DNA from 2 places in the Qipengyuania sp. RANM35 genome. Region 2 is predicted to be linked to the other one. Evidence: predicted binding sites of a transcription regulator. Region 2 holds the regulator's gene; the other holds the start of a gene.
The links. Region 2 encodes LexA, which represses DNA repair genes until DNA is damaged. Its sites were predicted from a motif close to GTTCCNCNCTTGTTCT; they were not measured.

Region 1 (7,926 bases), 340 kb from region 2:
CCAGAATGTGGGCCTTCATGGGGTCTCCCTGGAAAGTTGGCGCACTGGTCGTACCAGGCGCAATTGGCGACATTTATCGGACGCGCTTGGAAAGCATTGCGGGCCGCAGTGCAAGAAGCCCCACGTCGCCGGTCGGCGCGACTCTACGGTTTATCGAACGGTGCAGTCTTGGTGGGGTTCCGCCGAGCGCCTCATGCCAGCGGGTAGCGGACCACCGGTTCGTAGCGCGCTCCGCCAGGATCGAGGTGGCTTTCGTACAGGCGGAAGTCGTCGACCATCCATTCGCCGAAGCGCAGATCGCCGGTGCGCGCGAGGAATTGCGCCAGCGGACCGGCTGAAGCGTTCAGCCGCGCGAGCGTGATGTGGGGTACGAACTTGCGCGTTTCGGGGGCGAAGCCGACCTGCTGGCACACGCGCTCGATGCGCGCCTGTAGGCGTTGGAGGGGTTCGCTGGGTTGGACGCCTGCCCATAGTGTGTGGGCCGTTCCCTTGCGCTCGAAGATCCCCGATCCGCGGACGGAGAGGGCGAAGGGTGGAGCCGAGATGGTGGCAAGGGCGCTCGCGAGGTCGTTGGCTCGATGGTGGTTGGTTTCACCGAGGAAGCGAAGCGTCAGGTGCAACTGCCCATCGTCCTGCCACCGCGCACGCTCGACCCCCTGCATGGCATCGAGCAAGGAACTGCGAATGGCTTGCGGCGGACGGATGGCGATGAAGAGGCGCGGAACCATTGGCGCTCATTGCGCCACGAAGCAGACCCGCGGCAAGCCCGCCCGTTAGCGCGAGGCGATGTCGGTTTTCGACAGAATGTGCGAGGCAAGCACCCGGTCTGTCAGTGACGGCCTTACTCCGAAAGCTGCCCGGGCCGCTTCCCGCGCTCTCTCCAGGTCGCCGAGGTGCTGGCGCTCGCTCTGTCTGAGTTCGTCTGCAGCCCGCGTTTCAGGAGGCGTTGCCTTGCCTTTCCAGTCTACGCGTTCGAGCGGGCGGTCGAGCTGTTCGAGCAACAGGCGCAGATTATGGCTTGGCGTAGCAGACGCAATTGCACCGCCGTTTCCGATCCCCTCGCTGGGGTGACTTTCGTGCTGTGCGTCCATGGAAACTCAGGGGGCCTTCGATTGTGATTGCTCGGTGTGCGGCCGCGTGCAGTTCGAATTTGAAATCTGCGGAACAATGCGGACCGGAAATCAAACGCGCTGTTAGGCTGTCGGGGTCCCCCACCCATCGCGAGCGCGGCTCGCCCTGCGGGATTTTGCGTGGATCAGGCCGCCCGGCGGACGCGATTGCGGCCCTTGTCCTTGGCTTCGTAACAAGCAATGTCCGAGCGTAGCAGCGCGTCGTCGAGGTTCTCGCCTCGGCGCCACTCTGCAATCCCTATCGAAGCAGTCACCTGCAGTCGGGCGTAGGCGGTGAGGGAAGGTCCGACCGCGGCAATCGCGCAGCGCAATCGCTCGGCGACCTCGTTGGCTTCATCGGCATCTACACCTTCCAGAATGACGAGGAACTCCTCGCCCCCCAGTCGGAATGCCTCTTGTTCGCCGCGATCGGCAAGCTGGGCGGTGGCCGATCGGATGGCGTCCGAAGCTGCGATCAGGACGTGGTCGCCTGCCGCATGGCCGAACCGGTCGTTGATTGCCTTGAACCGGTCGAGGTCGATCGTAAGCAGGTGCCGGTTGGCCGCGTGGCTCTCGGGTGAACGCTCTTCGAAGAGGCGACGGCGGTTGAACAACCCCGTCAGGGGATCGCGCCAGTTGAGGAATTCGGCATGGGCGAGCGCTTCTTCAAGCTCTTCGGTCAGCTTGCGGTTCTCGACCGTGGTCCGCGCTGCGGCCTCGATATGGCGACCGGCGTTGGCGGCATAGACCCTGACGCCCAGCACAAAGGCTGTCGCGACGAAAATGAACAGCTGGTCGTAGCGTTCGGGGTGAGTGAGGATGATACCTGTCGCAACCAGCCAGAACGATCCCAGCATTCCGTCACGTGGTGCCGGGAAAGCGGCCAGCGTAACGGAGATCAGGGTCACCACCACCAGGACGACCACCTGAAGGGTGACGGCTGATGCGACCGTAGCGCCCAGGGGCGCGGGCCACAGCATCAGAGCAAGGGTCGCGCCGGTCGTCACCATGGCGGCGAACAGTACGTGTTCCGCATGTCCCAGCGGCTTGCGCTGCTCGATCAGCTTTTCCAGCCGTGTTGCTGCCCAGCGGGTAAACACGAAGGAAGCAATGCGCGCGAGCATGAACAGCGAAAGGAGGATCGAAGGCGGCATGGTCGCGACGGTGACCAGCAGCATCGTGACGCCGAGCAGGCTGGCGGTCAGAGCGTGCCTTTCGCGCGCGAGCATGTCGAGCACCGCCTCGCGTCGCACTTCCAGCGCGTCGCGGGCGGTGTCCGGCTCATTCTCACGCAGTTCGGCGGTCGACAACTCGCGTCTCTTCCGATGCTCCTGTTCAAGCTCGGGCGAATAGCGCGAAAATGTTAATATTTGGGCAGCGCAGCAAGGCTGAAACGGCGCATTACAGGCGGTTTGACCCGCCTGTAATGCTTACCGAGTAGAGCTGGCCTACCGAATCCGGCTGCTTACCAGATGCGCGCGCGATCTTCGGGTGCGATATACATGTCGTCGTCGGGACTGATGCCGAAGGCTTCGTACCAGGCATCGACATTGCGCAGCGGGGCGATGGTGCGATAGCGCGCCGGGCTGTGCGGATCGGTGGTGACCTGGTTGCGCAGGGCATCCTCGCGCGCCTTGGCCCGCCACACCTGGGCATAAGCGAGGAAGAAGCGCTGGTCGCCGGTCAGCCCGTCGATCACCGGGGCTTCCTGCCCGTTCAGCGACTTGTGATAGGCATCGAGCGCCACCAGCACGCCGGCAAGGTCGGCAATGTTCTCGCCCATGGTCAGGTCGGGATTGATGAAGGCGCCTGGGACGACTTCGAACTTGGCGTACTGGTCGCCGAACTTCTTGGCCTCGACCTTGAAACGCTCGTTGTCCTCGGCGGTCCACCAGTCGCGCACTGCGCCGTTGGCGTCGATCTTGCGGCCCTGGTCGTCGAAGCCGTGGCTGATCTCGTGGCCGATCACCACGCCGATCGCGCCATAGTTGACCGCAGGGTCGGCATAAGCGTCGAAGAACGGCGGCTGGAGGATGCCCGCGGGGAAGACCATCTTGTTCTCGAGCCCGCCGTTGTAGGCGTTCACGGTCTGCGGGTTCATGCCCCATTTGCTGCGATCGACCGGCTTTCCGAGGTCGCTCATGGCATAGTCGGCGTTGAACTTCGTCGCCGCGACAATGTTGTCGTAGAGGCTGGTGGAGTTGATCGTCAGCTGCGAGTAATCGCGGAACTCCTTGGGATAGCCGACCATCACGTCCATCTTCTGGAGCTTCTCGATGGCGGCGGCCTTGGTATCGCTGCTCATCCATTCATTGCCGCGGATGCGGTCGGCCATGGCGAGCTTCAGGTTGCCGACCAGCTCGTCCATGCGGGTCTTGGCGATCTTGGGGAAGTATTCCGCGACATAGGCCTCGCCGACCAGTTCGCCGAGCTGGCCGTCGATCAGGTCGACCGCCCGCTTCCAGCGCGCACGCTGCTCGCTGACGCCCGACAGCGTGCTGGTGAAGGCGAACTTGCTGTCGACCATCTTCTTGTTGAGATAGGGCGACGCCTGGTCCGAAATCCGCGCCTTCTGCCACAGCTTAAGCGTGTCGAGGTCGGTCTTTTCATACAGCGCGGCGATGGCCTTCACCGCAGTGTTGTCGGTGACGATGATGCGCTCTTGTTCGGGGATATTGTTCCCCTCGAAGAATGCACCCCAGTCGACACCGGGGGCATAGGCGGCGAGCTCGGCAGTCGACATCGGATTGTTGATCTTGTCGATGTCGCGGGTCTTCTCATTGTCCCAATTGAGCTCGGCAAGGTAGGTCTCGAAGGTCATAACCCGGCTTGCCGCAGCGCGCGGCTCGGCAACGCCGATGGCGCGGAAGGTCCGTTCGAGATAGTCGAGATAGGCGCCACGCTGGCTCGCGAACTTGGCGTCGAAGTAATAGTCCTTCTCGGGAAGCCCAAGCCCGGCAGAACCGAGCCACAGCGTGTTCATCGTCGGGTCGTCGGGGTCGGCATAGGGACCGCTGCCGAACAGCGTGCCGCCGAACTTCTCGTAGGTCGAACCCATGAAGCGGGCGAATTCGACCTTGTCGCCGATCTCGTCGACCTTGGCGAGGTCACGCTTGAGCGGGGCGATCCCGGCCTTCTCGATCGCTTTCTCGTCCATGAAGGTCTTGTAAAGCGCGCCGTGCTGCGTACCGGCGGGCGCCTCGGTGATGAGCCCGTTGACCTGGCTCGTTACGTCCTCTCGAAGGTTGTAGAACGATCCGACCGAAGGACGATCGCCCGGGATCTCGGTGCGGTCGATCCACGCCCCGCTGGCGTAACGCTCGAAGTCGTCGCCCGGGTCGGCGTTGAGGTCGCGGGTGGTGAGATCGAGGCCGTATTCGCCGATCTTGGCCTGGCCCGTGACGACGATCACGTCGGCCGAGGCACCATCCGCCGTGGCACTCGGCTCGGCGTGCGCGGAAACGGCAGGAAGGGCAAATGCGAGGCCGAGCGCGAGCGCCGAAGTGGCCTTCGCCCGAGCGAGAATGCGATTGCGATACATGGAATGGTCCCCTGACAATACAGTGGTCGACGGCTATCACCGCTGCCTGGAGCGCGGCATTCGTTGGTCGGCGAACGACAGGGGATTGTCGGCGGATGTCGGACCACGTCCGCCCAGCGACTTGGAGGTGTGCCTCCTCTTACACGCGGACTTGCAAGGCGGGCCCCAGACCCCACATGGCGGGGGCTCGTTTTCGTCGGGACGGAGGCGCGACGGGCACGGTTTGGTGCACAAGCCTTGCGGCGCCTTGACCAACGCGAACAATTCAGGAACAAACCTACTTCATGGCACTCACCACAATCTCCGTCCGCGGCGCGCGCGAGCACAACCTCAAGGGCATCGACATCGACCTGCCGCGCGATGCGCTGATCGTGATCACCGGCCTTAGCGGCTCGGGCAAGTCGAGCCTCGCCTTCGACACGATCTATGCCGAGGGACAGCGGCGTTATGTCGAGAGCCTGAGCGCATATGCGCGCCAGTTCCTGGAGATGATGCAGAAGCCCGATGTCGAGCATATCGACGGCCTCAGCCCCGCGATCAGCATCGAGCAGAAGACCACCAGCCGCAACCCACGCTCGACCGTGGCCACGGTGACCGAGATCTACGACTACATGCGCCTGCTTTGGGCACGCGTGGGCGTGCCCTATTCGCCCGCCACCGGCCTGCCGATCGAGGCGCAGACCGTGTCCAACATGGTCGACCGGGTGATGGCGCTGCCCGAGGGCACACGGCTCTACCTGCTCGCGCCGGTAGTGCGCGGGCGCAAGGGTGAATACCGCAAGGAACTGGCCGAGTGGCAGAAAGCCGGCTTCACCCGCGTGCGCATCGACGGCGAAATGTACCCGATCGAGGAAGCGCCCGCGCTCGACAAGAAATACAAGCACGACATCGAGGTGGTGGTCGACCGTATCGCGGTGAAGGAAGGCATCGAGACGCGGCTGGCGGACTCGTTCGAACAGGCGCTCAAGCTCGCCGAGGGGCTGGCCTATGTCGACCTCGCGGATGGAGTGGTGCCGGGGCGCGAGGCTGAAGAGCAGGGCGGGGCGATGAAGGGCGCTGGCCTGCCCGCCAACCGCATCGTCTTCTCCGAGAAGTTCGCCTGTCCGGTCTCCGGCTTCACCATCGAGGAGGTCGAACCGCGGCTGTTCTCGTTCAACGCGCCGCAGGGGGCCTGCCCGACCTGCGACGGGATCGGCGAGAAGCAGCTGTTCGACCCGCAGCTGGTCGTGCCGAACGAGGCGCTCAGCCTCAAGAAGGGCGCGGTAGTGCCCTGGGCCAAGTCGAACCCGCCGAGCCCCTATTACATGCAGGTCCTCGCCTCCCTCGCCAAGGAATACGAGTTCAGCCTCGAAACCCCGTGGGAGGATTTCGACCGCGAGATCCGCGACATCATCCTGTTCGGCACGAAGGGCAGGGCGATCCCGCTGACCTTCAAGGACGGGCGCAAGGAATACACCGTGCGCAAGCCGTTCGAGGGCGTCATCGGCAACCTCAACCGCCGCATGCTGCAGACCGAGAGCGCGTGGATGCGCGAGGAGCTGGCCAAGTTCCAGACCGCGCAGCCGTGCGAGACCTGCAACGGCAAGCGCCTCAACGAGAAGGCGCTGGCGGTGAAGATCGCGGGCACGGACATCGCTACCCCGACCAAGATGAGCGTGTCGGATGCCAAGGCATATTTCCTCGCGCTGCCCGACCAGCTGACCGACACGCAGCAGCAGATCGCCAAGGCGATCCTCAAGGAGATCAACGAGCGGCTGGGCTTCCTCGACAATGTCGGGCTCGACTACCTCAACCTCGACCGGACCAGCGGCACGCTGTCAGGGGGCGAGAGCCAGCGCATCCGCCTCGCCTCGCAGATCGGCAGCGGGCTGTCGGGCGTGCTCTACGTCCTCGACGAGCCCAGCATCGGCCTCCACCAGCGCGACAACGACCGGCTGCTGGAAACGCTCAAGCGCCTGCGCGATCTCGGCAACACGGTCATCGTTGTCGAGCATGACGAGGACGCCATCCGCGCCGCCGACCATGTGGTCGACCTCGGCCCGGGTGCGGGCGTCCACGGGGGCGAGGTGGTCGCCGAAGGCACGCTGAAGCAGGTGCTCAAGTCGAAGAAGTCGCTCACTGCCGCCTATCTCAACGGCACGCGCGAAATCGAGGTGCCAAGCAAGCGCCGCAAGGGCAACGGCCACAAGCTCACCGTCCATGGCGCGCGGGCGAACAACCTCAACGACGTCACCGCCTCGATCCCGCTCGGCACCTTCACCTGCATCACCGGCGTGTCGGGCAGCGGCAAGTCGTCCTTCACCATCGACACGCTCTACGCCTCCGCCGCGCGCCAGCTGAACGGGGCGCGGGTGGTCGCGGGCGCGCACGACAAGGTCACCGGCCTGGAATATTGCGACAAGGTGATCGAGATCGACCAGTCGCCCATCGGCCGCACCCCGCGCTCCAACCCGGCGACCTACACCGGCGCCTTCACCCAGATCCGCGACTGGTTCGCCGGCCTCCCCGAAAGCCAGGCCCGCGGCTACAAGCCCGGGCGCTTCAGCTTCAACGTCAAGGGCGGCCGGTGCGAGGCGTGCCAGGGCGACGGGCTGATCAAGATCGAGATGCACTTCCTCCCCGACGTCTACGTCACCTGCGAGGAATGCCACGGCAAACGCTACAACCGCGAAACGCTGGAGGTGAAGTTCAAGGGCCACTCCATCGCCGACGTGCTCGACATGACGATCGAGGACGCGGAGGAGTTCTTCAAGGCCGTCCCCCCGATCCGCGACAAGATGCACATGCTGAACGAGGTCGGCCTCGGCTACGTCAAGGTCGGCCAGCAGGCGACGACGCTGTCAGGGGGCGAGGCGCAGCGGGTGAAGCTCGCCAAGGAGCTCAGCCGCCGCAGCACCGGGCAGACGCTCTACATCCTCGACGAGCCGACCACGGGCCTCCATTTCGAGGATGTCCGCAAGCTCCTCGAAGTGCTCCACCGGCTGGTCGACCAGGGCAATTCGGTGGTGGTGATCGAACACAATCTCGACGTCATCAAGACCGCCGACTGGATCCTCGACCTCGGCCCCGAAGGCGGCGTGCGCGGTGGCGAGATCGTGGCCGAAGGGACGCCGGAAGCCGTGGCACGCGAGCCGCGGAGCTTTACGGGCCAGTACCTCGCGCCGATGCTGGAGCGGGTTAGCGAGGCGGCGGAGTAGGCTTTTGGTTTACTGTACAATTTTCACTGGCTAGTGCTGGATCCAATATTGCGATCTTGCAGAAAAGCGGGGAGTTCAG
Region 2 (7,926 bases):
CGGCTTTCCGGAGGGGCCGGGTCTATTGCAGCTACTCTTGCGAGCGGAGATCGCGGGGCCATCTCCGAAGCGGACGAGGAGGCCATGCGCGATGCTGGCCTGACGCACCTGCTTTCGATCAGCGGATTGCATGTCAGTGCAGTCATCGCGGCTGCATATGTCCTGACCTTGCGGCTGCTTGCGCTGTGGCCATGGCTGGCCCTGCGCGTCCGTCTGCCATTGGTGGCGGCGGTTGTCGGTGCGGGAATGGGGATCGCATATACATTGCTGACAGGCGCGGAGGTGCCGACTGTTCGCAGCTGTATCGGGGCAGTGCTGGTGCTGATCGCATTGGCATTGGGGCGCGAGCCTTTGTCCATGCGCATGGTCGCAGTGGCAGCGCTGGCAGTCCTGTTACTGTGGCCGGAATCTCTCGTCGGGCCGAGCTTCCAGATGAGCTTCGCCGCCGTGATCGCCATCGTAGCGCTGCACAACTGCGAGCCGGTGAAGCTATTCCTAACTCCCCGCGAGGAGGGGCTAATACGCAAATGGGGCAGGCGCCTGGTCATGCTGTTCGTGACCGGAATGGTCATCGAACTGGCGCTGATGCCGGTTGTGTTGTTCCACTTTCACCGTGCGGGGGTGTACGGCGCATTTGCCAATTTGCTGGCAATTCCCTTGGTGACCTTTGTTTCCATGCCGCTGGTCGCTTTGGCCCTGATGCTCGATGTGGTTGGAGCCGGGGCACCGGTCTGGTGGCTTGCTGGCAAGTCGATCGAGGGCTTGCTTGCCATCGCGCATTTCGTGGCCGACCAGCCAGGGGCCGTGCGGCTTTCGCCCCCGGTTCCCCTGACGGCTATGCTTCTCTTCGTTGCCGGGGCGCTGTGGTTGGCGCTGTGGCACGGTACCAAGAGATTGTGGGGGTTGGTCCCGGTCATGGTTGGAACGCTTTGGATGCTGGTCGCCCCGATGCCCGACGTGCTGGTGACGCGCGACGGGCAGGACCTTGGCATCGTGGAAGCGGGAGAAACGCTGATCGTCCTGCGCGAAAGCAAGGGGGGCTACGCGCGGGACAACCTCATGGAGATCGCCGCAACAAGGAGCGAGCCCATTGCTCTAGCGGACTGGCACAAGGCGAGATGTAGCGATGACTTCTGCATCGTGACGATCGAGCGATCGCGGCGCGATTGGCGATTGCTGATCGCCCGGAGCCGTAACCTGATCGAGGAAAGAGCGCTGGCGACCGCCTGCGCACAAGTCGATATCGTAATCGCGCAGAGATACCTTCCGCGCTCGTGCAAACCGCGATGGGTGCGGATCGATCGGCGCTTTCTCGATCAGGAGGGTGGAACTGCCCTCTACCTTTCTGGCGAACGGATCGAAACGGTCGCCCAAGCAGAAGGCGGGCATGGCTGGTGGTCACCGCACGAGCGAATCTGGAAGAAGGACGGCGCGCCTTTCCCGAAAGAAGAGCGCGCCGCAAGCAGTCCCGCTAAGACATTTGCCGGACACTGAGCTTCTTTCGAGCGCAGTGTCGTCTCCGGTCAATGGTAGCGTCGTAGCAGACCTGCGAGTTTGCCCTGAACCTTGACCCGATGCGGTTCGTAGATCTGCGGCTCGTAGGCCCCATTCGCCGGATCGAGCCGAACACGACCCGCCTCACGGCGCAGGTACTTGAGCGTCGCCTCCTCGTTGTCGACAAGGGCCACGACGATCTCTCCGTCACGAGCACTGTCCGTGCGGCGGACGAGGGCGAAGTCACCGTCGAAAATACCTGCCTCGATCATCGAGTCACCGGACACCTCGAGCGCATAGTGTTCACCCGGACCGAGCAGTGCAGCTGGGACAGGCATGCTCGACTGACCTTCGATGGCCTCGATCGGCGCGCCCGCGGCAATGCGGCCGTGGAGCGGGACCTCGATGATGTCGTTGGCCGGAGCTGGGGCCGGAGCGCGAGGTGCGGCAGCAGCGATGACCGCGTCATTTGCAGCCCGCGGCCGTGACGCGCTGGTTACGGCGTCTTCCGGAAGCTTCACGACTTCCAGCGCACGAGCCCGGTTGGGCAGGCGCCGGATGAACCCGCGTTCCTCAAGCGCGGAGATCAGGCGGTGGACGCCGGACTTGCTCTTGAGGTCGAGCGCCTCCTTCATTTCTTCGAAGCTGGGCGAAATTCCCGTCTCCTCCAGCTTCTGCTGGATGAAGCGGATCAACTCGTGCTGCTTGGCGGTCAGCATGACTGCGAAACTCCCGTGTCGCCTGTTCACAACCGTGTGAACGAATGTGGAACAATTAGGCAACCCGAATCGCCAAGTCAAGCAATTCAGCCATTTTCGAGCTATCGGGTGTGGAACAAGTGTTCGTGGTACGTCCCGCTAGCCGCAAAGCAGTGCGCGCGTTGCAGATGCGACGTCGCCCTGTCGCATCAGGCTCTCGCCGACGAGAAAGCTGCGCACCCCGGCACTAGCGAGCCGAACACAATCGGCATGCGTTGCGATACCGCTTTCCCCTACCAGCAAGGTGCCCTCTGGCGCCAGGGGAGCCAGACTTTCGGTAGTCGCGAGGTCGGTGACGAACGTCCGCAGATCGCGATTATTGACTCCGATAAGGCGCGATTCGAGCGCTGACGCTCGCTCCATTTCGGATTCGTCGTGAACCTCGACAAGCACGTCCATGCCATGTTCAATCGCGGCCGCTTCGATTTCACGCATTTCCGCATCCTCGAGGGCTGCGACAATGATTAGGATTGCGTCCGCTCCGATTGCACGCGCTTCGGTGACTTGCCACGGGTCGACCATGAAATCCTTGCGCAGGACGGGAAGGTCGCAAGCAGCGCGGGCCGCGACTAGATAATCCTCGTGCCCCTGGAAGTACGGCGCGTCGGTAAGGACGGAGAGGCATGCCGCACCACCCGCGGCATAGTCGCGTGCGTGCTGGGCGGGATGGAAGTCTTCCCGGATCAATCCCTTGGACGGCGAAGCTTTCTTCACTTCTGCGATCAGTCCGAAGCCTTCTGCCTGCGCTTTCTCAAGTGACGCCCTGAAACCGCGAGGTGCGGATTGCTCGCTGGCCAATGCCGCAAGTTCGGCAAGTGAACGCATCGCCTTGCGCGCTGCAACTTCCTCGCGCTTGGTGGCGCAGATTTCGAGGAGCTTGTTCATCGGGCCATCTCGATCCAGCGCGAGAGAAGGGACTTCGTCGCTCCCGAATCCAATGCTTCGGCCGCCAGCTCAGCACCCTCGGCCCAGTCGTCAGTACGCCCGGCGACCATCAGCGCGGCGGCGGAATTGAACTTCACCGTCTCGCGATAGGCGCTTTGTTCGCCGTCGAGCAGCGCGGCCAGTGCCTTCGCATTATGTGCCGGATCCCCGCCACGGATCGCCTCGAGCGGAGCGTGATCCAATCCCGCCATGGTCGCATCGACGCGCTTCATGGCAAATTCGTGCCCGGTTACGTCCGCCATCTCGTTGCCTCCGGCGAGGCTCAGCTCGTCCAGCCCCTCGTCGCCCGAGACGATGAAGGTTCGCTCCGTGCCAAGGCGTGCGGTCGCATCGCCATAGATCGAGACGTAGCCTGGGCGCGCGATGCCGATCAGCTGGCGCTTGATCCCGACCGGATTCGACAACGGACCCATGAGGTTGAAGATCGTCCGCCGGCCCAGTTGCTTGCGAATTGGCTGGATGCGCACCATCGCCGGGTGGTGGTTGGGTGCGAAGAGGAAGCAGATGCCGAGTTCGGCCAGCGTCTTTTCCGCAGTCCGCCCTGCTGCCGCCATGTCGAGCCCGAGTACTTCGAGCGTGTCGGCCACACCCGAAAGCGAGGAAATCGCCCGGTTTCCATGTCGCGCTACAGGCACGCCGCAGGAAGCAACCACCAAGCCAACGGCGGTCGAGACGTTGAGCGTGTGGTGCCCGTCGCCACCGGTGCCGCATACGTCGATCGCGTTGCCCGGCCCGGCCACGGGGATGTAGCGCGCTCGCAAGGCCCGCGCCGCGCCGGCGATCTCGTCGGCAGTCTCGCTGCGCTCGGTCATGGCGAGGAGGAAGCGGGCGATCTCCTCGTCGCTGGCATCGCCGTCGAGGATCCAGCCGAAGACCTCCTCGGCCTCGCTTTCGGTCATGTGCGGAACGGCAAGCGGCAGGTGCTTCATGCGATTTCGCGCGCCTCGATCCCGCAGAGCGCGAGGAAGTTCGCGAGCAGGGCATGGCCGTGCTCGGTGGCGATGCTCTCGGGGTGAAACTGCACGCCGTGGATCGGCAGTTCCCGGTGGCGGAATCCCATTACGCTGCTGCCGTCGAGTCCGGGCGTCTCGCTGGTTGCATTCACTAGCAGCTCGTCGGGAATGTCCTCGACCACCAGCGAGTGATAACGGGTAGCAGTGAAAGGTGACGGCAGTCCGGCGAAGACGCCGCTGCCGTCATGCGTCACGGGTGACGTCTTGCCATGCATCAGCCCGCCGCGGACCACATTGCCGCCAAAGTGCTGCCCTATGGACTGGTGTCCGAGACATACGCCGAGCAACGGCTTTCCGGCATCGGCGCATGCCGCCACGAGGTCGAGACTGACGCCGGCCTCGTTCGGCGTGCATGGCCCCGGCGAGATCAGGAACCCGGCAGCGCCGCTCGAAATCGCCTGGCCGGCCGAAATGGCGTCATTGCGAACCACCTCCACGCCTGCGCCCAGCTCCATCAGGTAATGGACAAGGTTGAAGGTGAAGCTGTCGTAATTGTCTATGACAAGGATGGTACGGCTGTCGGTCATTCGTGGCGTCAATGGCGGCGCGAGGCCGCTCTATCAAGCAAGATAAGCTGGACCTGACGTCACGCCTGCTTGCCAGCGAACCTGTCGCTCGCCCGCACAAGCCCGTCGGTGATGCCCGGCTCGGTGTAGAGGTGCCCGCCATCGGGCACCATCTGCAGTTCGACCTCGGGCCAGGCCTGCTTGAGGTCCCAAGCCGAGCGGGGCGGGGTGCAGCAGTCGTGTCGGCCCTGGACGATCACGCCGGGAATGTCCGCCAGCTTCCATGCATTATCAAGCAACTGGCCTTCTTCGAGGAAGCAGCCATTGCGAAAATAGTGGTTCTCGATCCGCGCGGTGGCGACGGCATTTTCGCCCTCGGCCATGTGGTCGACCGTGTCTTCCTGCGGGAGCAGGGTGCAGGTCACGCCCTCCCAGCGGTTCCACGCAGCTGCAGCCGCCTTGCGGACCTCGGGATCGGGATCGTCGAGCAGGTCGCGATAGGCTTCGACCAAGTCGTCCTGCTTGTCATCGTCGATATGGGCGACGAAATTGTCCCATTCCTCGGGGTAGAGCTCGCTCGCGCCAAAGGCGCAAAGCCAGTCGAGTTCGATCTGGCGGCCGAGGAAGATGCCGCGCAGGACCAGTTCGCTCACCCGGTCGGGATGGGTCTGGGCATAGGACAGCGCAAGCGTCGAACCCCAGCTGCCGCCGAACACGAGCCATTGTTCATGCCCACACATCTCGCGCAGCTTCTCCATGTCGCTGACGAGATGCCAAGTCGTGTTGTGCTCGAGAGAGGCGAACGGAATCGAGCGGCCACAGCCCCGCTGGTCGAACAGCAAGACGTCGTACAGCGCCGGATCGAACTGCCGCCGCTGACCCGGGCTGCATCCGGCGCCGGGGCCGCCGTGCAAGAAAACCGCGGGCTTGCCACCCGGCGTGCCGACCTTTTCCCAGTAGATCGTGTGGCCGTCACCAACCTCGAGCATGCCGGTCTCGTAAGGCTCGATCTCGGGATAGAGCGTGCGGCGTTCCTGGGTCATTCCGCGTCCTTCCTCTCTACGACGACGATCGGACCGATAGGTGCGCCCGTATCGAGCCGGTCGGTTGCCGGGTTCCACAGCTGAGAAACGGTCCCATCGAGGTAAAGAGCGTTCTTCACCTTGAGCTCGTCACGATAGAACCGTGCGATCTTGCCGAAAGAGACCGGCGCGTTGGAAATAACGAAATGGGCGCGGCCCTGATCGTCGACGCCCACTGCATTGCGCACGAGGCGCGATGGGCCGTCATTGGTAATTTCGGGGTGGAGTTTGCCGTCAATGACCAGCATGGGTCCAGATTGCGTCCCAAAGACAGGTCGGTCCTTGACGTTGGCCAGAAAATCCTCGGTTGTACGGACGCGCCATTCCCCGTTGGTTCCGTAGAACACGCCGTTAGGCTTCATGTGGAAATTGCCTTCGCCGTCGGCGGTATTGAGCTCCTTCAGACGCTCCGAATTCTCGACGAAATAGCCGATCGGCTTGCCCTCGTCGTCGAACATGCCGGCGTTCATGGCGAAGGCGACCTTGTCAGGAGAATGCGTTTTCGCAAACTCGCTCAGGCTACGATAGGGAGCTTCTCCGCTCGGCCCCAGATCCATCGAGATGGTGTGGCGCGAAGGCGTTGCGAGGCAATGCGTCAGGGGAGCGTCTTCGAAAATGATTGAGCGACAGGCACTTTCCACAGCGCTCGCGACACTGGGAGTGGGTGTCGGCGTCGCGGCATCGGCCTTGCCGTCAATCCGAGTCCGCGCCACGGGCTTCCCTTCGGGCTGCGCTTCGCAGGCCGTCAGGGCCATTAGGGAAAGGATGGCGATAGTCGTCGTCTTCATTGGCCGAAACCGGGCTCCTGGGCTAGGCGAACCGCCTCTCTTGCCGCAGCGAGTAGGGCCCCCGCCTTGGCTTCGCATTCGCGCTGTTCATAGGCTGGCTCGCTGTCGGCCACGATCCCTGCACCTGCCTGCACATGCATTTCGCCGTCTTTCACCACCGCGGTCCGCAAGACAATACAACTGTCGACGGAACCATCGGGCGCAAAATACCCCACACCCCCGGCATAGGGGCCGCGGGTGTTGGGCTCGAGCTCCGCAATGATTTCGCACGCGCGAATCTTGGGGGCACCGCTAACAGTGCCTGCAGGGAAACCTGCGAAGAGCGCGTCCAGCGCATCGCGATCCTCTGCCAGACGACCGACGACGTTGCTGACGATATGCATGACGTGGCTGTAACGTTCGACGGTGAAACTTTCGGTGACTGTAACGCTGCCGGATTCGGCGACCCTGCCGACGTCGTTGCGGCCAAGGTCGAGGAGCATCAAGTGCTCAGCACGCTCTTTCGGGTCGGACAGAAGCGATTGTTCGGCAAGCCGATCTTCTGCAGCAGTAGCGCCACGCGGTCTCGTTCCTGCAATCGGGCGAATGGTCACTTCGCCGTCGCGGACGCGCACGAGAATTTCAGGACTTGAACCGACGACAGCGAAGCCGGGCAGGTCGAGCAGATAGAGGAAGGGCGAAGGGTTCACCCTGCGCAACGAGCGATAAAGCGCCATCGGCGGCAGTTCGAAGGGCGAGGTGAAGCGCTGTGACAGCACTACCTGGAAGATGTCGCCCGCAGTGATGTATTCTTTCGCACGCAGGACCATCGCCTCGTAATCTGCGGCGGGCATGGTCGGCGACAATGCCGGCTCGGGATGCGCGGTGGCGTCGACATGTTCGAGCGCCGTGGGACGGGATAGCTTGCGGAGGACCTCGTCGATGCGATCCGCTGCGATTTCGACCGATCCACCCTGCCAGACTGGTGCAATGCAGTAGAGCGCATCGCTCAGCCGGTCGAAAATGAGGATGACGGTGGGCCGAACGAACAGCATGTCGGGCAATTCGAGAGCTTCATTCGCAGGTCTGGGTAGCTTCTCTACAAGCCCGATCGTTTCGTACCCGAAGTAGCCGACGAGGCAGGCGAGGGCAGGGGGCAGCTCTTCTGGCACGTCACAGCGACAATCACGCATGAGCGTTCGTAGTGCGTCAAGGGTGCCCGCGTCGCAGGCCTCGAATGCCTCGCGATTGCTGCGCCAATCGGCATTGATCTGGGCGTTTTGGCCCGTCGCTCGAAAGACGAGATCGGGATCGAGGCCGATGAGGCTGTAGCGTCCGCGCACCTCGCCGCCCTCGACGGA

Region 1: uvrA (excinuclease ABC subunit UvrA) is a predicted target of LexA. The motif match lies at 4,908-4,923, and genes of this name have one in related genera.

The regions. Positions count from the first base shown of each region.
Region 1 covers NZ_CM196433.1:1,502,120-1,510,045, reverse strand. The annotation lists gene RAM60_RS07525 (M3 family metallopeptidase) at 1-19, opposite strand, end outside; gene thpR (RNA 2',3'-cyclic phosphodiesterase) at 192-728, opposite strand; gene RAM60_RS07515 (hypothetical protein) at 774-1,091, opposite strand; gene RAM60_RS07510 (GGDEF domain-containing protein) at 1,256-2,419, opposite strand; gene RAM60_RS07505 (M13 family metallopeptidase) at 2,575-4,650, opposite strand; gene uvrA (excinuclease ABC subunit UvrA) at 4,935-7,847, shown strand.
Region 2 covers NZ_CM196433.1:1,161,386-1,169,311, reverse strand. The annotation lists gene RAM60_RS05920 (ComEC/Rec2 family competence protein) at 1-1,494, shown strand, start outside; gene lexA (transcriptional repressor LexA) at 1,524-2,213, opposite strand; gene trpC (indole-3-glycerol phosphate synthase TrpC) at 2,352-3,137, opposite strand; gene trpD (anthranilate phosphoribosyltransferase) at 3,134-4,126, opposite strand; gene RAM60_RS05900 (anthranilate synthase component II) at 4,123-4,737, opposite strand; gene pip (prolyl aminopeptidase) at 4,797-5,759, opposite strand; gene RAM60_RS05890 (phosphodiester glycosidase family protein) at 5,756-6,586, opposite strand; gene trpE (anthranilate synthase component I) at 6,583-7,926, opposite strand, start outside.